2 linked regions of the Peterkaempfera bronchialis genome follow. The protein of the gene in region 2 interacts with the protein of the main gene of each other region in a pairwise test. Links are inferred from orthologs where the notes say so. Each region holds a gene or a part of one and is shown on either strand. Other genes may lie near its edges.

The links.
Region 1: the proteins of rplL (region 2) and dnaE interact in binary tests that used the Escherichia coli proteins (3 or more experiments, as listed by UniProt). The link is inferred for Peterkaempfera bronchialis from one-to-one orthologs.

The regions. Positions count from the first base shown.
Region 1 is NZ_CP031264.1:1,365,153-1,379,686, forward strand. What follows is about bases 3,565-7,606. They hold dnaE (DNA polymerase III subunit alpha), read right to left. Parts: upstream 7,299-7,606; coding sequence 3,765-7,298; downstream 3,565-3,764. Other genes in these bases: C7M71_RS05985 (DUF5707 domain-containing protein), read left to right, coding at 3,565-3,655. In the rest of the region: C7M71_RS05970 (ABC transporter permease), read right to left, coding at 1-263; C7M71_RS05975 (ABC transporter ATP-binding protein), read right to left, coding at 272-1,240; C7M71_RS05980 (NYN domain-containing protein), read right to left, coding at 1,376-2,584; more of C7M71_RS05985, read left to right, coding at 2,873-3,564; C7M71_RS05995 (hypothetical protein), read left to right, coding at 7,738-8,463; C7M71_RS06000 (DsbA family protein), read left to right, coding at 8,542-9,321; C7M71_RS06005 (hypothetical protein), read right to left, coding at 9,287-9,841; C7M71_RS06010 (hypothetical protein), read left to right, coding at 10,002-10,529; C7M71_RS06015 (dienelactone hydrolase family protein), read right to left, coding at 10,603-11,223; C7M71_RS06020 (mechanosensitive ion channel family protein), read left to right, coding at 11,351-12,472; C7M71_RS06025 (ABC transporter permease), read right to left, coding at 12,480-13,355; C7M71_RS06030 (CocE/NonD family hydrolase), read right to left, coding at 13,388-14,534. UniProt on the Escherichia coli protein: DNA polymerase III is a complex, multichain enzyme responsible for most of the replicative synthesis in bacteria. This DNA polymerase also exhibits 3' to 5' exonuclease activity. The alpha chain is the DNA polymerase catalytic subunit.
Region 2 is NZ_CP031264.1:2,756,786-2,770,055, forward strand. Bases 1-2,778 are described here. They hold rplL (50S ribosomal protein L7/L12), read right to left. Parts: upstream 1,693-2,778; coding sequence 1,309-1,692; downstream 1-1,308. Other genes in these bases: rpoB (DNA-directed RNA polymerase subunit beta), read right to left, coding at 1-594; rplJ (50S ribosomal protein L10), read right to left, coding at 1,778-2,341; C7M71_RS12090 (LolA-like protein), read right to left, coding at 2,682-2,778. Outside these bases: more of C7M71_RS12090, read right to left, coding at 2,779-3,524; C7M71_RS12095 (hypothetical protein), read right to left, coding at 3,596-4,405; rplA (50S ribosomal protein L1), read right to left, coding at 4,541-5,263; rplK (50S ribosomal protein L11), read right to left, coding at 5,347-5,781; C7M71_RS12110 (hypothetical protein), read right to left, coding at 5,926-6,150; transcription termination/antitermination protein NusG, read right to left, coding at 6,267-7,145; preprotein translocase subunit SecE, read right to left, coding at 7,323-7,625; C7M71_RS12130 (pyridoxal phosphate-dependent aminotransferase), read left to right, coding at 8,054-9,313; C7M71_RS12135 (adenosine deaminase), read left to right, coding at 9,452-10,489; C7M71_RS12140 (UDP-N-acetylmuramate dehydrogenase), read right to left, coding at 10,563-11,618; C7M71_RS12145 (DHA2 family efflux MFS transporter permease subunit), read right to left, coding at 11,716-13,131; C7M71_RS12150 (TetR/AcrR family transcriptional regulator), read right to left, coding at 13,239-13,270. UniProt on the Escherichia coli protein: The binding site for several of the GTPase factors involved in protein synthesis (IF-2, EF-Tu, EF-G and RF3). Is thus essential for accurate translation.

The sequences.
Region 1 (14,534 bases), 1.4 Mb from region 2 along the record:
GACCCGGCGACCACCGCCCGCGCCGAGGCGTTGTCGCCGGAGTCCACGACGCCCCGCATCATCACCAGGATGCCCAGCGACTGGAAGGTCGCCACAAAGAGCAGCGGCATCCGGGCGACCCGGGCGCGGGACAGCTGGGCCCGGTAGACGGCGCCCAGGGCGGGCAGCAGCCGGACCCGGGGGGCCAGCGGGGCGGCGGCGGGAACCGCGGCGGGCGCGGCGGCTGCCGCTGCGGCGGGCGCCTCGGGCGCGGCGGCCTCCATGGATGCGGTCACTCGGCCAGCCCTCCTTGTCGGCCGCCCAGTTCGAGGTAGGCGTCCTCAAGGCTGGGCGTGGCGAGGGTGAAGTCGTCGAGCGCGGCGAAGGCCGGCCCGGAGGTGACGGCGGCGACCAGTTCCCTGGCCTCCTCGGGGGTGGTGCGCAGGGTCCAGCGGCGGCCGGAGATCTGGGCGCGTCCGGCGGCGGCGGCGAGGGCCGGCAGGTCGGGGGCGGTCTCGGTGCGCCAGACCAGGTCCAGCCGGACGCGGCCGTCCACCAGGGCCTTGAGCTGCCCCGGGGTGTCGCAGGCGATGACCCGGCCGGCGTCGAGGACGGCGACCCGGTCGAGGACGGTCTCGGCCTCGATGACGTTGTGGGTGACCAGCAGCACGGTGGTGCCGTGCTGGCTGCGGCGGCGGTCCACGGCGGCCCAGACGGCCCGCCGGGCGACGGGGTCCATGCCGGTGGTGGGCTCGTCCAGGACCAGCAGCGGTCGCTCCCCCACCAGGGCGGCGGCGAAGCAGGCCAGCCGCCGCTGGCCGCCGGAGAGTCGGCCGATGGGGCGGCCGGCCAGCGGTTCCAGGCCGAGTTCGGCGAGCACGGCGTCGCGTTCGGCGCGGGCCTGCCGGGCGGGCAGGCCGCGCAGTCGGCCGGTGGTCTCGGCGGCGAGGGCCACGGTGAGTTCGTCCAGCGCGGTGGACTCCTGGCCGAGGTAGCCGAGCAGCCGGGAGGCGCGCTCGGGGTGGCGCACGATGTCGTGGCCGAGGATGTCGATGGCGCCGGTGTCGGGGCGCAGCAGGCCGGTCAGCTGCCGGACCAGGGTGGACTTGCCGGCGCCGTTGGGTCCGAGCAGGCCGAAGATCTCGCCGCGCCGGACGTCGAGTGAGACGGCGTCGTTGGCGCGCACCTCGGCGGCCCGGGTGCCGCGGCCGGTGCGGTAGGTCTTGACCAGGCCGCGTACGGTGCAGCACGGGTCGGCCAGGGTGCGGTCAGGGGTCTGCCGCGCCTGCTGTGGTCTCTGTGTCGTCACCCGTCACCGGCCGGGGACATGTGTGGTGCCCGTACTCACGGTTGACGACTCTACGCCGGACGGGGGGCGGAAGGGGAAACGGGTCGGTCAGTCGTCCACGGAGACGACCTCGCCGCCGGGTACCCGGGTGGCCAGTTCGCGCCAGAACCCGGCCCGGATGGCATAGCGGTCGTGTTCGTCGATCTGGTCGTCCTTGTGGGCGAGCAGGCCGAAGCGGGCGGCGTAGCGCAGCAGTTCGCCGTCGACCCGGTGCGGGATGCGCGGGTACTCGGTCCAGAGCACGGTGAGCCGCTCGGGGTCGCCGAGCCGCTCGGTCCAGCGGCGGGCGAAGACCTGGCCGACCTCGTGCGGGTCGCCGCCGATGGCGGTGATGTCCTCCTCGCGGTCGGCCCAGCGCTGCTCGGCGTTGGTGACCTGGGCGAGGGTGGGCAGGGAGTCGCCGGGCGAGGGGGCGTCGCCGGGCCGTTCGACCCAGCCCCGGTCGGAGGACCAGCGCAGCACGGCGGCGTGCGGCTGCTGGGGTTGCCCGGCGGGGGTGGCGGCCGGGGCCGCGGAGGCGGCGCGGCCGGCGAGGTCCTTGGGGGTGGGCACGGTCTTGTGGGCGGCGGGCGCCGGGGCCTCCTCGGGGCGCGGCCGGGCCGGTTCGCCCTCGGGGGTGGCGGGGGCGGCGGGCTGCTGGGCGGGCGGGGCGGAGAGGATCTTGGCGATCTCGGGGCGGGGACCGGCCGGCGGGCAGGCGGCGGCGAGATCCCGGGCGCGGACCCAGCGGGTGATCCACTCCCGGTCGAGCACCCGGCGTTCGTCGGCCTCGGCGACCAGGTCCTCGGACTGGTTGAAGTCGCCGTCGGCGGCCTGGACGGCCCAGAGGTGGACGGCGACGCCGTGCTCCTTGGCGGACATCATGCCGGGCAGCAGGTCGCCGTCGCCGGTGACCAGGACGACATCGGCGCAGGCGCGGTTGCGGGCGAGTTCGGAGAGTTCGGCGTGCATGGCGGCGTCCACGCCCTTCTGCACCCAGCGGCCGTCGGCTCTGGTGAGGGCGCCGAGCCGGACGGTGACCCGGGGCATCACCCGCAGCCGCCGGTGCTCGGGCATGGGGCGGCGGTCGGGGGCGGCGTCGAACCAGTAGATGCGCAGCAGCGGCAGCCCGGTCTCGGCCTCGGCGCGCTCGCGCAGGGAGCCGATCAGGTCGGTGTGGTCGACGGTGATCCGGGACCGGGATGCCTCTCCGGCCAGCAGGCTGGCTGCGGCGCCGAGCAGGTATCCGGCGTCCACGAGGACGACGCAGCGGTCCACTTCCACACCTCTTCCCGTTCGGCTCGGCCGGAGCCGGGCCCGCGTACGCAGGATCCGGGTGGCGCGGTCGGCGGCTCACCGTTCAGAGTCCATACCCGGGGTTCGGGCGGTGAACCGCGCCGATGGATCTTGATTCACTCGATCACGTTTGGATGACGGCCATGCGGTGATCTTGTCACCGTCCAGCGGATGGGGGACCATCGCGGCTTCGGCGTCATGTGAGGGTTCTATAAAGGTGTTCCCTGCCAAGATTCTCGGCCCTGCCGGGGGTCTCACCAATGGAGCATCATGCGTATGCGTAGCGTGGCGCCGGTTCTGATCGGCGCCCTTGCTCTGGGCGTCCTGGCCGCTCCGGCGGCCTCTGCGGCCACTGCGGCCGGCAACCCCGCCCCGAAGATCACCAAGGCCGTGGTCTCCTCGCTGGTCCTCGGCCCGAAGACCACCAAGACCTGGACGGCGTCGGTGACCGTCACCGACGAGTCCGGCATCAAGGGCGTCAAGCTCATGCCGTGGCCGGCCATGGTTCCGGACTTCGCCCCGAAGGCGTCCGATGTCGCCGACGAGGGTGCCGCCGCCACCTGCAAGGCCACCTCGGCCACCACCTCGGTCTGCACCTACAAGGAATCGATCAACTCGCACGCCGACCTCGGCGACAACCTCGGCGCCGGCCGCTGGTACGTGGCCGTCCAGGTCACCGCGAAGGACGGCGGCACGACCTTCGCCCCGAAGGCGACGTCGTTCACCTTCAAGCGCCAGGCGTCGCTCACCGCGAAGGCTTCGGCGAAGTCGGTGAAGAAGAACAGCACCATCACCGTCACCGGTCAGCTGAAGGCCGCCGACTGGAAGTCCGGCAAGGTGGTGAACTACGGCAAGCAGTCCGTGACCCTCCAGTTCCGCAAGTCCGGCACCACGGCCTGGAAGGCCGTGAAGACGGTCAAGGCCGACGCCAAGGGCGCCGTGAAGGCCACCGCCAAGGTCTCGGCTGCGGGCTCCTGGCGCTATGCGTTCGCCGGCAACGGCTCGGTCGCCGCGGTGAACTCCGCCGGGGCCACGGTCTCCCTCAAGAAGTAACCCAGCCAGGAGGCAACCGGGCGCAAGAGGCAACCGGGCACAGAGCAGGCAAGCGCGGGCGCCGCACCCCATGAGGTGCGGCGCCCGCGCCGTCGTACCGGCCCCGGCCTCAGCCGGCCAGGCAGGAGGGGCCGAGCAACTGCTTGAGGTCGCCGAAGAGCGCCGGGTCGGAGGTGACCCGGTGCCGGTCGAGCCGGAGCACGGTGGTCTTGCGGTGGCCCTCCAGACGCAGCCGGACCTCGGTGTTGCCCTTGTGGTGGGTGAGCACCTCGCCGAGCCGGGCGACCAGCGGCGGGGTGATCTTCACCATGGGGATGGAGATCACCACGGGGGCCTCGGCATGGGCGTCGGAGAGGTCGGGGACGGTCAGCTCCATGCCCATCAGCCGGGGGACGTCCTCGCGCCGGTCGAGCTTGCCCTTGACGAAGACCACCGCGTCCTCGACCAGCTGGGTGGAGACCAGCTGGTAGCTGGCGGGGAAGAACATGCAGTCGATGGAGCCGGCCAGGTCCTCGACGGTGGCGATGGCCCAGGCGTTGCCCTGCTTGGTCATCTTGCGCTGGAGGCCGGAGATGATGCCGCCGATGGTGAGGATGGACCCGTCGGGCCGCTCGGCCAGGTCCGCGACGGCGCAGTCGGCCTTGTCGGCGAGGACGTGCTCGATGCCGTGCAGCGGGTGCGAGGAGACATAGAGGCCGAGCATCTCCCGCTCCTGGGTGAGCAGGAAGGACTTCTCCCACTCGTCCTCGGAGAAGACCACGTCCAGGCCGAAGCCGGGCCCGTCGTCCTCCACCGCGTCACCGCCGAAGAGGTCGAACTGGCCCTCGGCCTCCTTGCGCTTGACCCCGACCACATTGTCGATCATCGGCTCGAACTGGGCGGTGAGGCCCTTGCGGGTGTGGCCCAGGGAGTCGAAGGCGCCGGCCTTGATCAGGGATTCGACGGTGCGCTTGTTGCAGACCACCGACTCGACCTTGTCCAGGAAGTCGGGGAAGGAGGTGTACTTGCCCTTGGCCTTGCGGGTGCGGACGACGGAGTCCACCACGTTGGCGCCGACGTTGCGGACGGCGGTGAGGCCGAACCGGACGGTGTCATTGCCGTGCGGGGTGAACTCGGCGTCGGACTCATTGACGTCCGGCGGCAGCACCTGGATGCCCATCTTGCGGCACTCGTTGAGGTAGACCGCCGACTTGTCCTTGTCGTCCTTGACCGAGGTGAGCAGCGCCGACATGTACTCGGCCGGGTAGTTGGCCTTGAGGTAGGCGGTCCAGTAGGAGACCAGGCCGTAGCCGGCGGTGTGCGCTTTGTTGAAGGCGTAGCCGGAGAAGGGGACCAGCACGTCCCAGACGGCCTGGATGGCCTCGTCGGAGTAGCCGCGCTCGCGGCAGCCCTTCTGGAAGGGGACGAACTCCGCCTCCAGGATCTCCTTCTTTTTCTTGCCCATCGCCCGGCGCAGCAGGTCGGCCTGTCCGAGCGAGTAGCCGGCCAGGATCTGGGCGGCCTTCTGCACCTGCTCCTGGTAGACGATCAGGCCGTAGGTGGGCTCCAGCACCTCCTTGAGCGGCGCCTCCAGCTCGGGGTGGATCGGGGTGATCTCCTGCTGCCCGTTCTTGCGGAGCGCGTAGTTGGTGTGCGAGTTGACGCCCATCGGGCCGGGGCGGTAGAGCGCCAGGACGGCGGAGATGTCCTCGAAGTTGTCGGGCTTCATCAGCCGCAGCAGGGACCGCATCGGCCCGCCGTCGAGCTGGAAGACGCCGAGGGTGTCGCCTCGGGCGAGCAGTTCATAGGCTGCCTTGTTGTCCAGCGGGAGCTGGAGCAGCTCGATCTTCTCGCCCTTGTTCTTCTCGATCGCCTTGACGGCGTCGTCCATGATGGTGAGGTTGCGCAGGCCGAGGAAGTCCATCTTCAGCAGTCCGAGCCCCTCGCAGGTGGGGTAGTCGAACTGGGTGATGACGGCGCCGTCGGTGTGCCTGGTCCACACCGGGATGTGGTCGGTGAGCGTCTCGGCGGACATGATGACGCCGGCCGCGTGCACGCCGGGCTGGCGGATCAGGCCCTCGATGCCGCGCGCGGTGTCGATGACCTTGCGCACGTCCGGGTCGTTCTCGTACAGGCCCCGGATCTCGCCGGCCTCGCTGTAGCGGGGGTGCGCGGAGTCGGTGATGCCGGAGAGCGGGATGCCCTTGCCCATCACGTCCGGCGGCATGGCCTTGGTGATGCGGTCGCCCATGGCGTACGGGTAGCCGAGCACCCGGGAGGCGTCCTTGATGGCGGCCTTGGCCTTGATGGTGCCGTAGGTGACGATCTGGGCGACCTTGTCGGAGCCCCACTTCTCGGTGACATAGCGGATCACGTCGCCGCGCCGGCGCTCGTCGAAGTCGATGTCGACGTCGGGCATCGAGATGCGCTCGGGGTTGAGGAAGCGCTCGAAGATCAGGCCGTGCGGGATGGGGTCGAGGTCGGTGATGCCCATGGCGAACGCGACCAGCGAGCCCGCCGCCGAGCCTCGGCCGGGGCCGACCGCGATGCCCTGGCCCTTGGCCCAGAGGATGAAGTCGGAGACCACCAGGAAGTACGCGGGGAAGCCCATCTGGCAGATGGTGTCCATCTCGTACTCGGCGAGCTTGCGGTGCTCCTCGTCGTAGCCGCCGGGGAAGCGGCGGTCCATGCCCTTCCACACCTCGGCGCGGAAGAACGCCTCCTCGCTGTCGTACCCCTCCGGGATGGGGAACCTCGGCATCAGGTTCTTGAACTCGAACATCCCGGCGGTGTCGACCTGCTGGGCGACCAGCAGCTGGCTGTTGCGGCACCCCTCCTGCCAGGCGTCGGAGGAGTCGACGGCGTACATCTCGGCGGCGGACTTGATGAAGTAGCCGGTGCCGTCGAACCGGAAGCGGTCCGGGTCGGAGAGGTTCTTGCCGGTCTGCACGCAGAGCAGCAGGTCGTGCGCGGCGGCGTCCTCCTCCCGGGTGTAGTGGGAGTCATTGGTGACGACCGGCGGGATGCCCAGCTTCTTCCCGATCTCGATCAGGCCGTCGCGGACCCGCTTCTCGATGTCCAGGCCGTGGTCCATCAGCTCCAGGAAGTAGTGGTCCTTCCCGAAGATGTCCTGGTACTCGGCGGCCGACTTCAGCGCCTCGTCGTACTGGCCGAGGCGCAGCCGGGTCTGGAGCTCGCCGGAGGGGCAGCCGGTGGAGGCCATCAGGCCGGCCGCGTGCTCGGCCAGGATCTCCTTGTCCATCCGGGGCCACTTGACCAGCCAGCCCTCGGCGTAGGAGCGCGAGGTCAGCTTGAAGAGGTTGTGCAGGCCCTGCTTGTTGCGGGCCCAGATGGTCTTGTGGAGGTAGGCGCCGGACGCGGAGACGTCGTCGCGCTTCTGGTGCGGCTGGCCCCACAGGATGCGCTTGGGGTTGGTGCGCGACTCGGGCGCGACATACGCCTCGATGCCGATGACCGGGGTGATGCCGGCGGCGGTGGCCTGCTTGTGGAACTCGGCGGCGCCGTACATATTGCCGTGGTCGGTCATCGCGACATGGGTCATGCCCTGCCGTTCGACCTCCTTGAACAGCTCCTTCAGGCGGGCGGCGCCGTCCAGCATCGAGTACTCGGTGTGGACATGCAGATGCGCGAAGGAATCGCTCACAGCAGGGCCTCCGGAGGGATCGCAGGCGGTCGGTCGGGCGGTGGACGCGCGCGGGTGACGGCCAGGCACGGAACGTGTGCGGGGGCCGGGGCGAGGTAAGGCCCGGACCGCTCAGGGCCCGGACCACGTCTCACGCGTTCACGGGAGCAGAGTCTATCCCCGCCTGCCACTCCCGGCGCCCCGCTCTCCGGGCTGCCTTCGGGGCACCGCCAGGCACCTGCGGCGTTCCTCCCGGGCGGAGGAAATTCCCGGGCGTGCCGCCGTCCCGGGAACCAATGACCGGCATGGTTCGTCCGGGAGTACGACGATCACCGACCCGACCCTGCTCCGGAGGTACCCACCATGGCGGCCCCCCTCCGCACGGCCCGCGCCGCCGGCCGCCGTGCCGTTCGCCGCGCCGACCGCCGTGCCGGGTCGGTCCCGGGGCGCTGAGGCAGCGGTGGTCCTCGGGTGGCCTGCGGGCGGCGGACGGCAGGGGCGGTACGGCCCCTCCCCCGCCCCCTCGGCGCTGCTCACCGGAGCCCGGGCGGCGGTCTTCGCCGCGCTGGTGCTGGTGCTGTCGGCCGGTTCGCACACCCTGATGTCGCAGGCGCCGCTGCCGGCGCCCACCCTGGCGGCGGCCGGTGCCGGGGCGTTCGCGCTGGTACTGCTGCTGGGGCGGCGCGAGCGCTCCTTCGGGCAGATCGCGGCGCTGGTGGTGCCGCTGGAGCTGGCCCTGGACACCCTGTTCACCACCGGCCAGGCCACCTGCTACGCCACCACCGGCGGCGGGCCGATCACGGGTCCCTGGCACTCGGTGAGTTCGCTGCTGATGTGCGGCGGCGCCTCCCCCTCGGCCGCCGGGGCGCCGCAGGTACCGGTCGCCGGGGCGCTGGCCCCCTGGCTGGTGCTCGCCGCCCATCTGCTGCTCGGGCTGGCCGCCGCCTGGTGGCTGCGGGCCGGTGAGGCCGCCGCCTTCCGGCTGCTGCGGGCGGTCGCCGCGCTGGCCGCCGCCCCGCTGCGGGCCGCGCTGGCGCTGCTCTCCGCGCTGGCCGCCACCGGCGTCCGGGCTCCGTCGCCGCCGCCCGGGGCGCCCCGGCGGACGGCCGTACCGGCCACGCCGCTGCTGCTGCACTCCGTCGTCCGCCGGGGGCCGCCGTACCGGCTCCGCACGGCCTGCCGCTGACCCCGCCGCGCCGGGGCTCCGGCCCGCCGTGCCGCCGCGCCCACTCCACGGCCCCCGACACGACAGGGACGCATCACCATGAGCTCCAGCCAGCAGAAGAACGCCGCCGCCCGCGAGCGCATCCAGGCCGCCCGCGCCGAGCAGGTGCGGCGGGACCGCCGCCGCAAGCAGCTGATCGTCGGCATAGCCGCCGTGGCGGTGGTCGCGGCGGGCACCGGCATAGGCGTCGCGGTGCAGAGCCACCGCGCCGCCTCCGACAAGCCCTATCTGGCGCCCGCGCACTCCAGCGGCACCGACGGCACGGTGGTCGTCTACGGCAAGCCCACCGCCAAGGCGACCCTCCAGGTCTACGAGGACTTCCGCTGCCCGATCTGCGCCCGGCTGGAGCACTCGGCCGGTACGGCCATCCAGTCCCTCGCCGACCAGGGCACATACAAGATCGAGTACCACTTCGGGGCGTTCCTGGACGGCAACCTGGGCGGCCATGGCTCCCGCAGCGCGCTGAACGCCGCCGGGGCGGCGCTCAATGAGAGCACGGCCAAGTTCAAGGCGTTCCACGATGTGCTCTACGCCAACCAGCCCGAGGAGACCAACGACGGCTTCGCCGACCCCGACACGCTGCTGGCACTGGCCGACAAGGTCCCGGGGCTGAAGACCGCCGCCTTCACCAAGGCGGTCCGCGACCAGAGCTTTGAGCCGTGGGCGCAGAAGGTGGCGGACGCCTTCTACAAGAGCGATGTCACCGGCACCCCGACGCTCAAGCTCAACGGCAAGACTCTGACCGTGGTCAAGCAGGACGGCTCCACCGTCACCGGGGACGAGTTCACCGCTCTGGTGGACCAGGCTCTGGCGGGGTAGCGGCCCCCGGCTGCCGGGGCGGCTCCTCCCGCTCCCGCCGGGTCCCGACCACAAAGAGCGGGACCCGGTGCAGCGGCGGCGGCTCCCCCGGCAGCCCCGCCCGGATCCAGGACGCCCGGAAGGTGGCCCGCAGCAGTCGGCGGGCCCGCAGCAGCAGGTACCCGGCCAGCGGCAGCTCCACCAGCAGCGCGAAGGCCAGGCTGGTCCAGAAGTCCCGGCTGCCGCGCGCGAGCGTCACATCGAACCAGGCGTCGCAGATCAGCAGCACGGCGGTGGCGATGGCCAGCGGGATCACCACCTGGCGGCGGCGCCACCCGAACCAGGCCGTCGCGGCCAGCGTGGAGAGCAGCACGATGTCGAAGCCGACCCAGGCGAAGCGCCACTGATCGGCGACATAGTGCACCGGCAGGGTCAGTGCCAGATAGCCGATCCAGGGGATGAGCGCCAGGCAGACGGCGACCAGGATCCGCAGGCCGAAGGTGAGCCTGCGTGCGTCCCCCGGCCGCCGCTGGACGTCCATGGGTCCATTCTCCGCCCGGGGCCGGGCGGACGGGCTGATTGGCTGGTTGGTTGGTCCCCAGGGGATCAGTGGTAACTGTTCGATCGGATTCGGGCACAACCGCCTCGCCTCCGCCGTTGATCGGTCAGAATCGCGGCGAGAGACGGGGGGTGGGCCCGGTATGGCCTCCAAGGGTGCGGGCCGGGCGAGACTGCTGGCCGCCGGCTCGCTACTCGCCGCCGTGGTCCTGATACTCGGCGCCCTGGGCCTGCTCGGCGGGCTCCAGGGCATCGCCGCCCAGCTCACGGCCGACCGCTGGCAGCCCGAGCAGCCCACCGGCCCCGACCACGTCACCGCCCGGATGCGCGCCGTACGCGCCGCGGTGACCAAGGAGTTCGCGCTCCCCTTCGGCACCGGCTGCTACCGCGAGGACGGCGGCATCGCCGGCGGCGGCGAACACCCCCTCGGCCGCGCCTGCGACTTCATGCTCGGCCCGGCCGGGGTCAAGGCCACCGGCGACCGGGCGAAGCTCGGCGACCGCATCGTCCGGTGGGTGCGCGACCACGCCGACGAGTACGGCATCTGGTACGTGATCTACCAGCAGCACATCTGGTCCAGCCGCCACCCCGAGCGGGGCTGGATGCCCATGGAGGACCGCGGCAGCATCACCGGGAACCACTTCGACCATGTGCACATCTCGGTCTACTAGCCGCGAGTGCGCGAATCGCCAGACACCGCCTAAGCGGTCGCGGCGGCGGGCGGCGGGCGGCGGGGCCAGGGGCTCAGGCGTCGAGGTCGGTGAGGAAGTCCAGGGCGGCGGCCCAGGCCAGCGCCGCCGCGTCGGCGTCGTAGTCGGGCAGGCCTGGGTCGGTGAAGAGGTGGCCGGCGCCGTGGTAGCGGTGGACCTCGACCTCGGCCCCGGCCCGGCGCATCCGCAGATACCAGGCGTTCAGCCAGTCCTCGGTCTCGAAGGGGTCGGGTTCGGCGACATGGAGCTGCACCGGGATGCCGGTGGCGGCCTCGTCCAGGATGTCCGAGGTGCCGTGGAAGAGCAGCAGGCCACGGGCGCCCTCGTCGGCGAGGGCGAGGTTCTGGGCGAGCGCGCCGCCGAGCGAGAAGCCCGCGTAGACCAGGCCGCCCGAGCCCGACCCCAGCAGCGGGACGGCGACCGCCACCGCCCGCCGGAGCAGTTCCTCGGTGCCGATCTCCTCCTTGATCGCCATGCCCTCCTCCACCGTGTCCACGACCCGCCCGTCGTAGAGGTCGGGCAGATGCACCTCGTGGCCGGCCGTACGCAGCCGGTCGGCCGCCGCCTGGACGGCGGGCCGGAGCCCATAGGCGGAGTGGAGGAGGAGGATGCGGGCCACGGGGGTGCCTTCCTGGCTGTGCGGTCGGTGGTGCACCCCCCATGATCCCGGTCGGCATGGTCCCGGTCAGCGCGGGGTCCGCCGTCACCGGCCGCCGCGCGATCCGTCAGGATGGTCCGAGTTCGCCCGAGAGACCGCGTCCCAGGAACGGAAGTCCACCACGATGTGGAGCGTGATACGCCCCCTGTCCCTGCTCTGCTGCGCGGTCGCCGTACCCGTCCTGGTCGGCTGGGTCGCCGACCGGCTGCTGCGCCGGGCGCTGGGCCGCCGCCCCGGCTCGCGGACCCTGCCGCTGCTGCGCCGCTGCCGGATGCCGCTCCAGGCGGCGGTCGCGGCGGTGTGGCTCTATGCGGCGGTACCGGCCGTCAGGCTGCCGGAGGAGCTGTACCCGGGGACCCGGCACCTCCTGCTGCTGCTGGCGCTGGCCGCCTCGGGCTGGCTGGGCGTCCGGGTGACCGGCGCGCTGGTGACCACGGCGGTGGGCCGCTATGAGAGCGCCGTGGACGACGACTCCCGGGTGCGCCGGATCCGTACCCAGGTGGGGCTGATCCGGCGGGTGACGCAGGCGGCGATCGTGCTGCTGGCCATCGCCTCGGGGCTGATGACCTTCCCCGAGGCGCGGACGGCGGGCACCAGCCTGCTGGCGTCGGCCGGAGTGATCGGCGTGGTGGCGGGCATCGCCGCGCAGTCGACGCTGGGCAACCTCTTCGCCGGGTTGCAGATCGCCTTCGGCGACATGGTGCGGATCGGTGACGTGGTGGTGGTGGACGGCGAGCGGGGCGAGGTGGAGGAGATCACCCTCACCTACCTGGTGCTGGCCACCTGGGACCAGCGCCGGGTGGTGATGCCGGTCTCGTACTTCACCGGCCGCCCGTTCGAGAACTGGTCGCGCAAGGACCCCCGGATGACCGGCACGGTGCTGCTGCACCTGGACCACGCCGCCCCGATCGCCGAGCTGCGCGCCGAGCTCAAGCGCTATCTGGACGCCAGTGCGCTCTGGGACCGGCAGGGCTGGTCGCTGCTGGTCACCGACACCACCCCGACCACGGTGCTGGTACGGGCCCTGATGACGGCCCGCGACGCGGACGACGTCTTCACGCTGCGCTGCGCCGTGCGCGAGCATCTGCTGGGGTATGTGCGGGACCACCACCCGGAGGCGCTGCCCCGGGTCGCCACCTCGGCGGCGGCGACCCTGAAGACCCTGGACCGGGCGGCCTGGTCGCCGTCCGACGCGCCCCCGCCGGCACCCCGACCCGCCGTCTCCCTGGCCAAGAAGGAATCCTGACGAGCCGTCAGGAGACCACGTCCTTGCCCCGGAAGCCACGGAAGGCGAGCGCCAGCAGCACCACGCCGTACGAGGCGGACACCGCCGTCCCCCTGATCATGCCGCCCCACTCCAGCTGCGGTTGCAGGGCGTCCGCCCAGGCGTACTGCCAGTGCGCGGGCAGCAGCTCGCGCCAGTCGCCGAGCGCGGTGACCGCGTCCAGCACACTGCCGACGATGGTGAGGAAGACCGCGCCGCCGACCGCGCCGAGCGGGGCGTCGGTGGCGGTGGAGAGCCAGAACGCCAGCCCGGCGGTGGCGAGTTGGGAGAGCAGCAGATACAGCACCACGATAGCCAGCCGGGGCAGCGCCGAGCCCGCCGCCAGGGTGCTGCCGGTGGGCAGCCGCAGATCGCCCCAGCCGTAGGCGGCGGTGCCGACGGCGAGCGCCACGGCGGGCAGCAGCACCATCGCGGCGGCGCTGAAGGCCAGCCCCACGGCGAGCTTGGCGGCCAGCAGCCGGGTGCGCGGCACCGGGGCAGCCAGCAGATAGCGCAGCGAGGACCAGCCCGCCTCCGCCGCCACCGTGTCACCGCAGAACAGCGCCACCGGGATGACCAGCAGAAAGCCGGTGGAGACAAAGAGCGCGGTGACGGCGAAGTTGGCGCCGGAGGCGGTGGCGGTGTCGATCAGGGTGGCCCGGCCCCGCTCCCCGTCGGGGCCGCCGCCGAGGGCGAACGCGGCCAGCAGCACCAGCGGCAGCCCGGCCAGCACCGCCGCCATCACCAGGGTGCGGCGGCGGCGCAGCTGCCGTACCGCCTCCACCCGGAAGGGCAGGGTGCGGCGCGGCAGATAGCCGGGGGCGTGCCCGGCGTCGGGGGCCTGCGGACGGCCCAGCGGCGGCACATGGGGGCCCGCCGGGGGCGGCGGTACGGTGCTCACGCGGGTCCTCCGATCAGGGAGAGGAAGGCGTCCTCCAGGCGGCGGTGCGGTCCGACCCGCTCCACCGGGATGCCGAGCCGCACCAGTTCGGCCAGCAGCCGGTGCGCCGGGAGGTCCCCGAGGCGGATCAGCAGGCCGCCGTCGGCGGGCTCGGCCGAGGCCACCCCGTCCAGCGCGGCGACCTTCTCGGCGGCGACCGCGCGGCCGTCGGCGTCCAGCGCGTCGGGGCCGCTCTCCGGGATGGTGACCAGCAGCAGGTCGCCCGCGCCGACGATGTCGGCGACGGCCCCGGCGGTGACCAGTCGGCCCCGGTCCATCACCACCAGATGGGTGCAGCTCTGCTCGACCTCGGAGAGCAGATGGCTGGAGACGATCACGGTCCGCCCGGTGGCGGCATAGCGGATGAGCACCTCCCGCATCTCGCGGATCTGCGGCGGGTCAAGGCCGTTGGTGGGCTCGTCCAGGATGAGCAGCTCGGGCAGGCCCAGCATGGCCTGGGCGATGGCCAGGCGCTGCCGCATGCCCTGGGAGTAGGTGCGCACCGGCCGGTCCAGCGCCTCCCCCAGACCGGCGATCTCCAGCGCCTCGGCGAGGTGCGCGTCCTCGGCGGGGCGGCCGGTGGCCTGCCAGTACAGCCGCAGATTGTCGCGGCCGGTGAGGTGCGGCAGGAAGCCTGCGCCCTCCACGAAGGCGCCGACCCGGGAGAGCACCGGCGCACCGCTGCGCACCGCGTGCCCGAAGATCCGGACGGTGCCCCGGTCGGGGCGGATGAGGCCCATCAGCATCCGCAGGGTGGTGGTCTTGCCCGCCCCGTTGGGGCCGAGCAGCCCGACGACCTGGCCCTGTTCGACGCGGAAGGTGAGGTCCTGGACGGCGTACCGGTCGGCGGCCCCGGCGTAGCGCTTGGTCAGACCGGTGATCTGGAGCGGGACCGGGGCCAGCGCCGGGTCGGGCGGCGGGGTGCGGCGCGGTCCGCCGCGACCGGTGAGCAGCAGCAGTGCGGCGAGCGCGACGGCGGCGGCGGGCAGCCCCCACACCCAGCGGGGCAGCGGGGCGGGCGCGGTGCGCAGCCCGTGGTCGGCGGGGACGGTGAGCCCGCCGCCGGCCGTCGCGATCCGGTATGTGGCGGGCTCGACCGGGGAG
Region 2 (13,270 bases):
CATCTCCAGCCAGGCACCGCGCGACGGGATGACCTTGGCGGAGAAGACGTCCTTGTCGGAGGTCTTGTCGAGCGTGGAGTCGAAGTAGACGCCCGGCGAGCGGACCAGCTGGGACACCACGACACGCTCGGTGCCGTTGATGACGAAGGTGCCCTTGTTGGTCATGAGCGGGAAGTCGCCCATGAAGACCGTCTGCGACTTGATCTCGCCGGTCTCGTTGTTGGTGAACTCGGCGGTGACGAAGAGCGGCGCGGCAAAGGTGAAGTCGCGCTCCTTGCACTCGTCGATGGAGTTCTTCGGCGGCTCGAAACGGTGGTCGCGGAAGGTCAGCGACATGGAGCCGGAGAAGTCCTCGATCGGCGAGATCTCCTCGAAGATCTCCTCGAGGCCGGACTTGGTGGGGACGTCGTGTCCGTTCGCGAGAGCAGCCTCGACCCGTGCCTTCCACGCGGCGTTGCCGAGCAGCCAGTCGAAGCTCTCGGTCTGCAGGGCGAGGAGGTTCGGTACCTCGAGAGGCTCGCGGATCTTCGCGAAGGAGACACGCAGGGGTGCGGTGGAGGCGGAGTTGTTCGAGGCGTTGCGCGAGGCGGCCAAGAGGGGGTCCTTCCGAGGGCTCGGACTCACTACGCGCGTACCGGGCCCGACCTTCGCAGGACCGGCGCCCCCGCCGTTGCGAGACCTCTTCCGGCAGGAGGTTTCTCCTGGTCGGAACGGGTGCTCGGACGGGGTGCCGCCCCTGTTCAGGGCAGTGCGAACTCCGGGCGACGAGTCACGGAGCAGCTAACAGGCAGCGCAAAGGGACAGTGTAGCCATTCGGCACACTGCTGTCCAGCTCTGATTCGGAGACCGAATCGGAGACTCCCCTCCCTCATGCCGACCGCCCCCGTCGGGGCGGTCCGCAGGGCGGTTCCTGCCTGTCGTACGGCCCCTCACGAAGCCATACATCTCACGCCGTGTTCACTTCCCGTCACGAGCCCGGTTCATGCATCGCGGGCCGTACGGAGTGAACGCGCGACCTGAGAATCGCGCGATGCGTGCGGTTCGTCAAGGGCCGGATGCCGCGGAGACCTCCGCGAACGCCGCCCGACGGCGCTGCTGTGCCGGCAGAGAACCCGTGGTGAGGGCGGTGCGGCGACAACAGCGCTCACCCTACCGGGCCCCGCCGACAGAGCCGAGCATCCGACCCCGTTCGCCGGAACACACTGCGCCATCGAAGCGAAAAGGCCGGGGCGGCCACCCGTTCGGGTGGCCGCCCCGGCCCACCGCCCGCGAGGGGCGGCGCAGCAGACTGCGGTCAGGAGACCAGGGTCACTTGACGGTGACCTTGGCGCCGGCGGCCTCAAGGGCAGCCTTGGCCTTCTCCGCGTCCTCCTTCTTGACCTTCTCCAGGACCGGCTTCGGGGTGCCGTCCACCAAGTCCTTGGCCTCCTTCAGGCCGAGCGAGGTCAGGCTGCGGACCTCCTTGATGACCTGGATCTTCTTGTCACCGGCGGACTCGAGGATGACGTCGAACTCGTCCTGCTCCTCGGCGGCCTCGGCCGGGGCGGCAGCGGCGGCGATGCCGGCCACGGCGACCGGGGCGGCGGCCTCGACGTCGAACTTCTCCTCGAAGGCCTTCACGAACTCGGAGAGCTCGATCAGGGTCATCTCACCGAAGACCTCGAGCAGCTCGTCCTGCGACAGCTTCGCCATGATGGCGTCCTTCCACTAATTCGGCGGGTGCCGGATGTACATAACGGCGGGCGTACGGGCCCGCTGCGAGGCGTGAGCCTGCCGACTACTCGGCGGCCGCGTCCTCGGCGGCGGGAGCCGGCGTACCGGCACCGCCCTGCTCGACCTTGCTGCGAAGCGCGTCCGCGGTGCGGGCGAACTTCGTGAGCGGGGCCTGGAAGGTCGCCGCGGCCTTGGCCATGGACGCCTTCAGGCCACCCGCCAGCTTGGCGAGCAGCACCTCGCGGGACTCGAGGTCCGCGAGCTTCTTGATCTCATCGGCGGACAGCGCCTTGCCGTCAAGGACACCGCCCTTGATGATGAGAGCCGGGTTCTCCTTGGCGAAGTCACGCAGACCCTTGGCCGACTCCACCGGGTCACCGGTGACGAAGGCCACAGCCGTCGGACCCGCGAACAGGTCGTCCAGCTCGGTGATCCCGGCCTCATTGGCAGCGATCTTGGTCAGCGTGTTCTTCACCACGGCGTACTGGGCGTTCTCACCCAGCGAACGGCGCAGCGTCTTGAGCTGCGCCACGGTCAGACCGCGGTACTCGGTCAGCACGGCCGCGTTGGAGCTGCGGAACTTGTCCGTGAGCTCCGCGACAGCGGCAGACTTGTCGGGCCTCGCCATAGGCTTACGCCTCCTTCCGTGATGTCGATGCTCGGCCGACCGTTCGAGAGTCGACCTGGTGCGCCGGTCCCGCAGGAAGGGGGCTGGGAGAACGAGAAGAGCCCCGGCGCGCAGGCGCACGGGGCTCGCGGCGATCTCGACGGCTTCACGGGGAAGCCGGAGATCAAGCTCCAGTCACACCTGCGCAGGCCGTCTGCACTTCGTTCGCAGATCCTTCGGCCGCCATGGCACCCTCGCGGGCACACGGCGACAACCAGCGGTCTTTGGCAAGCCACAGCGTAGGTGACGGGGGCGGCCCCGGGCAAATCGCCCCTCAGGGGCCGCGCGCCGAGCCGGCCGGTCAGCCCTGCGCCTTCAGCTTCTTCATCAGATCGACCAGGTCCGCCGTGTCGGAGGCCGGTGGGACGGTGACCTTGAGCGGCGTCCCGTAGTCGGCGAAGTCGGTCGTCACGGTCATGGTGCCCTGCTCGGTGGGCGTCGTCCGGACCACCCGGACCGGCAGCTGCTCGGCGTCCACCCAGAGGTCGACGGCGGTGTCGCCGATGCCCGCCGCCTGCAACGCCCTGAGCAGGCGCTTCCGCTGCTGCGCGGTGAGTCCGGAGCCGGCGGCGACCAGCTTCGCCACCGGCACCGAGCCGGAGTAGCGGGTGGTCTCGGCGGCGGCGACGGTCTCCTTGCCGACCTCCCTGAGGTCGCCGGAGGCCGTAAGGGCCTTGGCGACGGCCGACGGGTCCTGGTAGAGCTGCGCCTCCGTGGCGCCGCCGCCCTGGGCGCCCGTCCCGGCGGACAGGTCCATCCTCATCCAGTGCTTGCCGCCGAACCGGCTGATCGCCGGGCCGTGCAGCTCGTAGTAGATGGTCGCCCCCTTGGCCACCGCGTGCACCGAGCCGTCCGGGTCCAGCCCCTTCATGGCCTCGTTGCCGCCGTACTGGATGTCCATGCCGATCTGGTCGCCCCACCCCATCACGCCGTCGACGGTGAAGGCCCCGCTGATGCCCGGGATGCGCATCGTCATGGAGACCCGGGCGGTACCGGCCGCGGCGGCGTTCCGGCCGACCAGGTCGAGCACCGCAGCCGGGGCGGGCTCGGCGGTCTTCGGCGAGCCCGCCCCGGCTGCGGGGGAGCAGGCGGCGGCGGCCAGCACCGCGACGGTGCCGGCGGCTCTCAGGCGGCGCTGCTGCACAGGGCTCCCCCTCGGTTTGCGGACCGCGCTCTCCCTTCGGACCGCGCCTTCCGGTAGTGCCGGGCCCCGGCTCAGCCGGTTGCGTTCCCGGGGTCGGCGTCCGCGAGGTCGAAGGTGTCGTCCGGCAGCGGAGCCTGGATGTTCACCTCGGTGCCGATCTCGGAGTAGCGGGTCGAGGTGATCGCCTCCCCCTTGGCGACCTTGCAGGTCTTCCGCTCCTGCACGACCTCGTCCTTGTCGTTGATCCAGATGTCGGCGGTGACACTGGTGGCGCCCTGCCGCAGATAGGCCCCGAGCACCGAGACCCGCTGTGCGGCCGTGAGGTCGCCGGTCGCCCCCACCAGGGCGCGGATCGTCGCGGTGCCCCGGTAGTGGACGGTGTGGACGTCGCCCAGCCTCTCCTCACCCAGCCGCTGGAGCGTGCCCACCTCCGCCAGGGCGGCCAGGTCGGACACCGGGTCGAGCTGCTCGCTCCAGGTCGAGTACCCGGCCGCCTCCGAGTTGCCGCCCGAGGACTTCTCGGGGTCGAACTTCATCCACCGCCGGCCGCCCATCCGCACCGTCTGCGCGGCGTCGGCCCCCAGGTAGACCACTCCGTCCAGGGTCCGCACGGCGACCTCGCCGGACCCCCGGTCCAGTACCAGGTCCAGGGCGGGCTTGCTCCCCCAGGAGAGCACCCCGCTGCCGCTGCTCGGGCCGTCCGCCGGGTCCTGCCGCACCAGGGCGACCTTGGCAGCTCCGGCCGCCGCCATGACCTTCGCCGAGGCTTGGAACGCCTCCTGCGGCGTCCGCTCCCGGCCCCCGTCCCCGCCGCAGGCCGTGGCACCGCCGAGGAGCGCCGCAGCGGCGGCTACGGCGACAGCGGTGCGTATACGGCGCATGGATGTCCTCGGTCGGTCCCGGAGCGGCGTCAGTCCCGGACTCTACCGAGCCCGGAACGACAGCGGGCCCGCACCCCTGATGACCAGGAGTGCGGGCCCGCCGACAGGTTTCCCCGGGGGGTCGGACCGCAGGCGTCAGACCGCCGCGGGGTCCTCCTCCACGAGAAGGTTCCGGGTGCGGTTCGGGTCGACCGGGACGCCGGGGCCCATGGTGGTCGACACGGTGGCCTTCTTGATGTAGCGGCCCTTGGCGGCGGACGGCTTGGCCCGCAGCACCTCCTCAAGGGCGGCGGCGTAGTTCTCGACGAGCTGCTCGTCGGAGAAGGACGACTTGCCGATGATGAAGTGCAGGTTCGAGTGCTTGTCGACGCGGAACTCGATCTTGCCGCCCTTGATCTCGGTCACGGCCTTGGCCACGTCCGGGGTCACGGTGCCGGTCTTCGGGTTCGGCATCAGGCCACGGGGACCGAGCACCCGGCCCAGGCGGCCGACCTTGCCCATGAGGTCCGGGGTGGCGACGACGGCGTCGAAGTCCAGACGGCCCTTCGACACCTCGTCGATCAGCTCGTCGGCGCCCACGATGTCGGCGCCCGCAGCCTCCGCGGCCGCCGCACGCTCACCGGTCGCGAAGACCAGGACCCGAGCGGTCTTGCCGGTGCCGTGCGGCAGGTTCACGGTGCTGCGGACCATCTGGTCGGCCTTGCGCGGGTCGACACCCAGGCGCATGGCGATCTCGACGGTCGAGTCGAACTTGGTGGTGGAGGTCGCCTTGGCGAGGCGGATGGCCTCCAGGGGGGCGTAGAGACGCTCGCGGTCGATCTTGGCGGCCGCGGCAGTCAGAGCCTTGCTGCGCTTCACTGCTGCTCCTGAGTCTTGTACGGAGTCGTGGTGGCTGCGGGCCAGCGCGGGCCCTACCACAGGGAACGAACCTCGGGGGAGGTTCAGCCCTCGACGGTGACGCCCATCGACCGGGCGGTGCCGGCGATGATCTTCTCGGCCTGGTCCAGGTCGTTGGCGTTCAGGTCGGGCATCTTGGTGGTGGCGATCTCACGGACCTGGTCGCGGGTGATCTTGGCGACCTTGGTCTTGTGCGGCTCGCCGGAGCCCTTGTCCACGCCCGCGGCCTTCAGGATCAGCTTGGCGGCCGGCGGAGTCTTGGTGACGAACGTGAAGGTACGGTCCTCGTAGACCGTGATCTCCACCGGCACCACCATGCCGCGCTGCGACTCGGTGGCGGCGTTGTACGCCTTGCAGAACTCCATGATGTTGACGCCGTGCTGGCCCAGCGCGGGGCCGACCGGCGGCGCCGGGTTGGCGGCGCCGGCGTTGATCTGGAGCTTGATGAGCCCCGTGACCTTCTTCTTCTTGGGAGGCATGTCTCTCCGGGTCCTTCTGAGAGGTGTTTCCCGACACGCCGCGCCGGATGCTGCCAGGCGTCAGGAGCGGCCGTCAGGGCCTTGGGTGGCAGTGTGTGCGGGGTACGGGACACTGCCCGGGTCACGCACACACATCGCACCAGACTAACGTGAACCGGCGCCTGGCCCAAAACGCCGGTGGCGGAGCAGGTCGCGGTAGAGGGCGTACAGCGCCCACAGCACCAGCAGGGCACCCACCACCGGCCACAGCAGCGAGGCGCCGTTCCGGTGGTTCGCCATGCCGCTGACCAGGAGCGCAATGGCGAGCAGCAAGGACATCACCGGCCTCGCCCTGTCGAGCGGCCCACCATCCCTGAACGGATTCTGCATGTGCCTGTCCCCTCCCCGACGGAAAGGGAAAGCGTAGCGCTCCCCCCGAAGGCATGAAGGAGCCCCCGGCCGACGGGAAACCGTCGGCCGGGGGCTCCTTCGGGGCCTTGGTACGGCTAGTTCTTCTGGATCTGGTCGAAGGAGAGCTCGACCGGGGTCTCCCGACCGAAGATCTCGACCAGGCCCTTGACCTTCTTGGAGTCGGGGTTGATCTCGTTGATGGTCGCCTGGAGGGTGGCGAAGGGGCCGTCGGTGACGGTGACCGAGTCGCCCACCTCGAAGTCCAGCACCTGGACCTCGACCGGGCGGGACGGGGAGGGCTTGCCGGCCTCCTTGGCCGCAGCGCGCTCCACGTCGGGGGCGAGCATCTTGACGACCTCGTCCAGGGTCAGCGGGTACGGGTCGTAGGCGTTGCCCACGAAGCCGGTGACACCGGGAGTGTTGCGGACCACGCCCCAGGACTCGTTGGTGAGGTCCATCCGCACCAGGACATAGCCGGGGAGCTTGTTCTGGCGGATGGTCTTGCGGTCGCCGTTCTTGATCTGGACGACCTCTTCCTGGGGCACCTCGGCCTGGTAGATGTACTCCTCGACGTTCAGCGAGACGGCGCGCTGCTCCAGGTTGGCCTTCACGCGGTTCTCATAGCCCGCGTAGGTGTGGATGACGTACCACTCGCCGGGAGCGAGCCGCAGCTCCTCGCGGAACTTGGCGACGGGGTCCACGTCCTCGGCTTCTTCAGCCTCCTCGGCGCCGCCCTCGAAGGCCTCCTGGGCCTCGGACTCGGCGTCGTCGGTGACGTGCAGCGCGGCCTCCTCGGCCGGGGCGCCCGCCTCGGCCTCGGCAGCCTCGACCTCGTCCACGTCCGCATCGGCCGCGTCGACGATCTGCTCCGCGGTGTCGCCCTCGGCCTCGGCCGAGGAGGCCGCGTCGCGCTCCACGGCGTCGTCCGCCGCGCGGACGGTCTCGTCGGCGTCGTACAGGGGGGACTCAGACACGGTGGCTGCTTCTTCCTGGAGATGAGAGATGGAACGGTTCCGCGCCGTTTCCTTCTCCTGTCCAGTCCTCGAATCAGATCGATGCGAACAGCGTCCGTGTACGGCTCGGACCTCAACAGTACCGAGTCAACGGTAGCGGGATTGTCCGATCGGTGCCGATGACGCGGTCGCGGCGACTCAGCCGAAGACCAAGAAGCTGAGCTTGGCGAAGCTCCAGTCGAGGCCCGAAACGATCGCCATGATGACCACCACGAAGACGATCACCACGGTGGTGTAGGTCACCAGGTCGTTGCGGGTAGGCCAGACGACCTTGCGCAGCTCCGCGATGATCTGGCGGTAGAAGAGGGCGAGGCGGGCGAAGACGCCCTTCCTGTCCTTCTTCGCGGCGCGCTTGCGGTCGCGGCGAGAGGGCAGCTCGCTCGGCTCTTCCTCGGGACGGCCACGCTCAGGCGTCGCGGTGGAGCCCGTGGTCTCCGTCACTCGTCCTCACCTGAAATCCGGTCGCAGTGCTGTCGGAGCCCTCTCCGCATCAAGCCCGCACGCTCGGGTGGAGCGCGCGGGCTCGGCGCGGATCAAGCAGCAGGGCCAGAGGGACTCGAACCCCCAACCGCTGGTTTTGGAGACCAGTGCTCTACCAATTGAGCTATAGCCCTTCGGAACCTTGCGGCGCCGAGATGACCACCAACCTACCGCATCCGAGCCGCTGCGTGGGGTACGCGAGCCATCTGCGGTGACGGGTTGCCATCGAGCGACGAGTGTACGGGCTCTGGGCCGCCACGTCGAACTTTTTGCCGATCAACCGCCGCCCGGACCAGCGGCGCTGCCCCTCGCGAGCCGCCTTCACCCGCGCGTGCACGCATGCTGAAACCGCCGTGCCGGGGCGGGGGCGATTCTGCGACCATGCAGACATGAGCGCTGCTTCCCCCCACCCTGCTCCCCAGTCCGACCCCGCCGCGCGGCCCGCCGACCGCCGGGTCTCGGCCCGCATCGGTGCCATCGCGGAGTCCGCGACCCTGGCGGTGGACGCCAAGGCCAAGGCCCTCAAGGCGGCCGGCCGCCCGGTGATCGGCTTCGGGGCCGGCGAGCCGGACTTCCCGACCCCGGACTACATCGTCGAGGCCGCGGTGCTGGCCTGCCGCGACCCCAGGTTCCACCGCTACACCCCGGCCGGCGGCCTGCCCGAGCTCAAGAAGGCCATCGCGGAGAAGACCCTCCGCGACTCGGGGTGGCAGGTGGACCCGGCGCAGGTGCTGGTCACCAATGGCGGCAAGCAGGCCATCTACGAGGCGTTCGCCGCGATCCTGGACCCGGGCGACGAGGTCATCGTCCCCGCGCCGTACTGGACCACCTACCCGGAGTCCATCCGGCTGGCCGGCGGCGTCCCGGTGGATGTCGTCGCCGACGAGACCACCGGCTACAAGGTCTCCGTGGAGCAGCTGGAGGCGGCCCGCACCGAGCACACCAAGGTGCTGCTCTTCGTCTCCCCGTCCAACCCCACCGGCGCCGTCTACTCCCGCGCCGAGGCGGAGGCGATCGGCCGCTGGGCCGTGGAGCACGGCCTCTGGGTGCTCACCGACGAGATCTACGAGCACCTGGTCTACGGCGAGGCCGAGTTCCACTCGCTGCCGGTGCTGGTGCCCGAGCTGGCCGACCGGTGCATCGTGGTCAACGGCGTCGCCAAGACGTACGCCATGACCGGCTGGCGGGTGGGGTGGCTGATCGGGCCCAAGGACGTCGTCAAGGCCGCGACCAACCTCCAGTCGCACGCCACCTCCAACGTCAGCAATGTCGCCCAGGCGGCGGCGCTGGCGGCGGTGAGCGGCGACCTGTCGGCGGTGGACGCGATGAAGACCGCCTTCGACCGCCGCCGCCGCACCATCGTGCGGATGCTCAACGAGATCGACGGCGTCACCTGCCCCGAGCCGGAGGGCGCCTTCTACGCCTACCCGTCGGTGAAGGCGCTGCTGGGCAAGGAGATCCGCGGCAAGCGGCCGCAGAGCTCCATCGAGCTGGCCGCGCTGATCCTGGACGAGGCCGAGGTCGCGGTGGTGCCCGGCGAGGCGTTCGGCACGCCCGGCTATCTGCGGCTGTCGTATGCGCTGGGCGACGACGACCTGGTGGAGGGCGTCTCCCGGGTGCAGAAGCTGCTGGGCGAGGCGCGCGACTGACACCGTGCTTCCGTTCGGGGCCCGTCGCCGTGGCGACGGGCCCCGACGCTTTGCCGTACGGGTTGTTGCGCTGGTGTTGTGCGGCTCGTTGCGCGGGATCGGTGTCCGCTGCGGGCGCGCACGCGGCAGAATCTCCCAATGGACCACCTGCACTCCTCCGCCTCCGCACGCGACGTACGGCTGCTCCCCAAGGCCCACCTCCATCTGCACTTCACCGGTTCCATGCGCCCCTCGACGCTGCGGGAACTGGCCGCCAAGCACGGAGTGCACCTCCCCGAAGCGCTGAGTTCCGGCGAGCCGCCGAGGCTGCGGGCGACCGATGAGCGCGGCTGGTTCCGCTTCCAGCGGCTGTACGACATGGCCCGGTCGGTGCTGCGCGACGAGGACGACATCCGGCGGCTGGTCCGGGAGACGGCGGAGGACGAGCGGGCGGAGGGCTCCCGCTGGCTGGAGATCCAGGTGGACCCCACGTCGTACGCTCCCCGGCTGGGCGGTCTGATCCCGGCGCTGGAGCTCATCCTGGACGCGGTGCGGGACGCCTCCGAGGCCACCGGGGTGGGGATCAGGGTGCTGGTCGCGGCCAACCGGATGCGCAGCCCCATGGACGCCCGAACGCTGGCCCGGCTGGCGGTCCGCTACGCCGACCAGGGCGTGATCGGGTTCGGCCTCTCCAACGACGAGCGGCGCGGACTGGCCCGCGACTTCGACCGGGCCTTCGACATCGCCCGGCGGGGCGGGCTGCTGGCCGCGCCGCACGGCGGGGAGCTGTCCGGGCCGGAGAGCGTCCGCGACTGCCTGGACGACCTCGGCGCTGGCCGCATCGGGCACGGGGTGCGGGCGGCGGAAGACGAGCGGCTGATGCGGCGGCTGGCCGACCGGCAGATCACCTGCGAGGTCTGCCCGGCGTCCAATGTGGCGCTCGGCGTCTATGAGAAGCCCGAGGACGTGCCGCTGCGCCGGCTCTTCGACGCGGGGGTGCCGATGGCGCTGGGCGCGGACGACCCGCTGCTCTTCGGGGCCCGGCTGGTCGCCCAGTACGACCTGGCCCGGGACGCCCATGGCTTCACCGACGCCGAGCTGGCCGAACTGGCCCGCCAGTCGGTCCGGTCCTCCCGCGCCCCGGACGACGTACGGGCCCGGCTGCTGGCCGAGATCGACGCCTGGCTGGTCTCCTGAAGGCGGGGGCCGGCGCCGGCAGGCCCCCGCCCTCACGGGCCAGCGCCAGCAGATCCTCGGTAGTGGCCCGGCCTCACAACTCCACGCCCACCATCACCGGCTCACACACCAGCTCCACCCCGAACACCCCCCACACCCCGTCCCGCACCTCACGGGCCAGCGCCAGCAGATCCTCGGTGGTGGCCCGGCCCCGGTTGGTCAGGGCCAGGGTGTGCTTGGTGGAGATGCGGGCCGGGCCGGAGCCCCAGCCCTTGGTGAAGCCGGCCCGGTCGATGAGCCAGGCCGCCGACGTCTTCGTCAGCCCGTCGCCGGCCGGGTAGGCGGGCGGGGCGGTGTCGGGGCCGAGCCGGTCGCGGGCCCGGTCGAGGAAGGCGGCGTACGCGGCCCCGTCCAGGATCGGGTTGGTGAAGAAGGACCCCGCCGACCAGGTGTCATGGTCGTCCGGGTCGAGCACCATGCCCTTCCCGGCCCGCAGCGCCAGCACGGTCTCGCGGGCGGTGCCGAGCGGCACCCGCGCGCCCTGCTCCACGCCGAGCGTGCGGGCGACCTCCGCGTACTTCACCGGCGCGGAGAGCCCACCCGCGTCCTCCAGGCCGAACCGCACCCGGAGCACCACATACCGGCCGGGGTCGGCCTTGAAGCGGCTGTTCCGGTAGGAGAAGCCGCACTCGGCGCCCGGGAGGGTGACGGTCTGCTCGGCCCGCCGGTCATAGGCGACGACCTCGGTGACGGTGGCGGAGACCTCCTGGCCGTATGCGCCGACGTTCTGGACCGGGGTGGCACCGGCTGAGCCGGGGATACCGGCCAGGAACTCGATCCCGGCCAGGCCCAGCTCGACGGTGCGGGCGACGGCGTCGGTCCAGACCTCGCCGGCCGCCAGCTCCAGCACGGTGCCGTCGACGGTGAAGCCGGTGGTGGCGATGCGCAGTGCGGTGCCGTCGAACCCCTTGTCGCCGATGACCAGGTTGGAGCCGCCGCCCAGCAGCAGCAGCGGTTCCCCGGCGCGGTCGGCGGCCCGTACGGTCTCGACGACCTCGGCGTCGGTGGTGGCGGTGACCAGCCGACGGGCCGGGCCGCCGAGGCGGAAGGTGGTCAGCGGGGCGAGCGGGGCGTCCTGGAGTACCTGCACGGGAACAGCGTACGGGCACGCCGCCGCCCCGCTCAGGACGGAGCGGGGCGGCGGCAGGGTGGACGGCAGAGTGGTCGGCAGAGTGGTCGGCGGGGGCTCAGGCGACCGGTTCCAGGACGGGCTCCCGGCCCGCCTCGGCCGGGGCGGCGGGCCGCCTGCGCGGCACCAGCAGCGCGGCGACGGCGGCCAGGGCGATGGCGCCGGCACCGGTCCACAGGGCGGGGACCAGGCCGTCGGTGAAGGACTGGGCGGAGGTGTAGCCGCCACGGGCGGCGAAGACGGAGGAGAGCACGGCCACACCGAGGGCCCCGCCGAGTTCGCGCAGGGCGTTGTTGGCGCCGGAGGCGATGCCCTGCTCCTCGGGGCGGACGCTGGTCATCACCAGGTTGGCGGTGGGGGCGAAGAAGAGCGCCATGCCGACCCCGCAGACGATCAGCGCGGGCACCTGCGCGGCGTAGGAGACGCCGGGCGCGACCACCAGGGCGAACATGGCCAGGCCCAGGGCCTGGAGGGCGAGTCCGGTGGCGACCACGGGCCGACCGCCGATGCGGTCGCTGAGGATGCCGGCGATGGGCGCGACCAGCATCGGCATGGCGGTCCAGGGCAGCATCCGGATTCCGGCCTGCATCGGGGTGTAGCCGCCGACGCCCTGGAGGAACTGGCTGAGCAGGAAGATCGAGCCGAACATGCCGAGGAACATCAGCAGGCTGGCGGCGTTGACGGCGCTGAAGGCGCGGCTGCGGAAGAGCCGCATGGGGAGCATGGGGACAGCGCTGCGCAGTTCCCAGCCGACGAAGGCGGCCAGCAGCGCGCCGCCGGCGATCAGGCCGGAGAGGACGGGGGCGCTGGTCCAGCCGTCGGAGTTGCCCCGGACCAGGGCGTAGACGATGCCGAAGAGACCGGCGCTGGCCAGCAGGGTGCCGGGGATGTCCAGTCGGCCGGCCGGGCCGTGGCTCTCGGCGAGGCGGAGCCGGGCGAGCGGCAGCAGGACGAGGCCGACCGGGACGTTCAGCCAGAAGATCCACTGCCAGGAGATGTGCTCGACCACGGTGCCGCCGATCAGCGGGCCGGTGGCGACGGCCAGACCGTTGACGGCGCCCCAGATGCCGTACGCCAGGCCACGGCGCTCGGCGGGGACGGCGGCGGTGAGCAGGGTGAGGGTGAGCGGCATCAGGAGCGCCGCGCCGACGCCCTGGAGGGCGCGGGCGGCGATGAGTTCGCCCATGCCGGGGGCGAGGGCGGCGGCTGCGGATCCGGCGGTGAAGACGGCCACGCCGATGAGGAGCATACGGCGGCGGCCGAAGCGGTCGCCGAGGGCGGCGCCGGTCATCAGCAGCACCGCGAAGGTCAGGGTGTAGGCGCTGACGGTCCACTCCAGCTCCTCCAGGCCGCCGCCGAGGTCCTTGCGGATGGCGGGGAGGGCGGTGGTGACGACGAGGTTGTCGAGGGCGGCCATGAAGCCGGCGACGCTGGTGATGACCAGCGCCCAGATCGCGGTGCGCGTGGTGCGCATGGGTGGTTTCCCCCTGGATTAGTTATTGATCAATAACTTCTGCGGACAGACGGAGGCCCGCCGGGCCCCTGTCGGCTGGATCGGACGGAACGGATGGAACGGATGGATCAGAGACAGTCGGGATCGAGCCCGGCCCAGA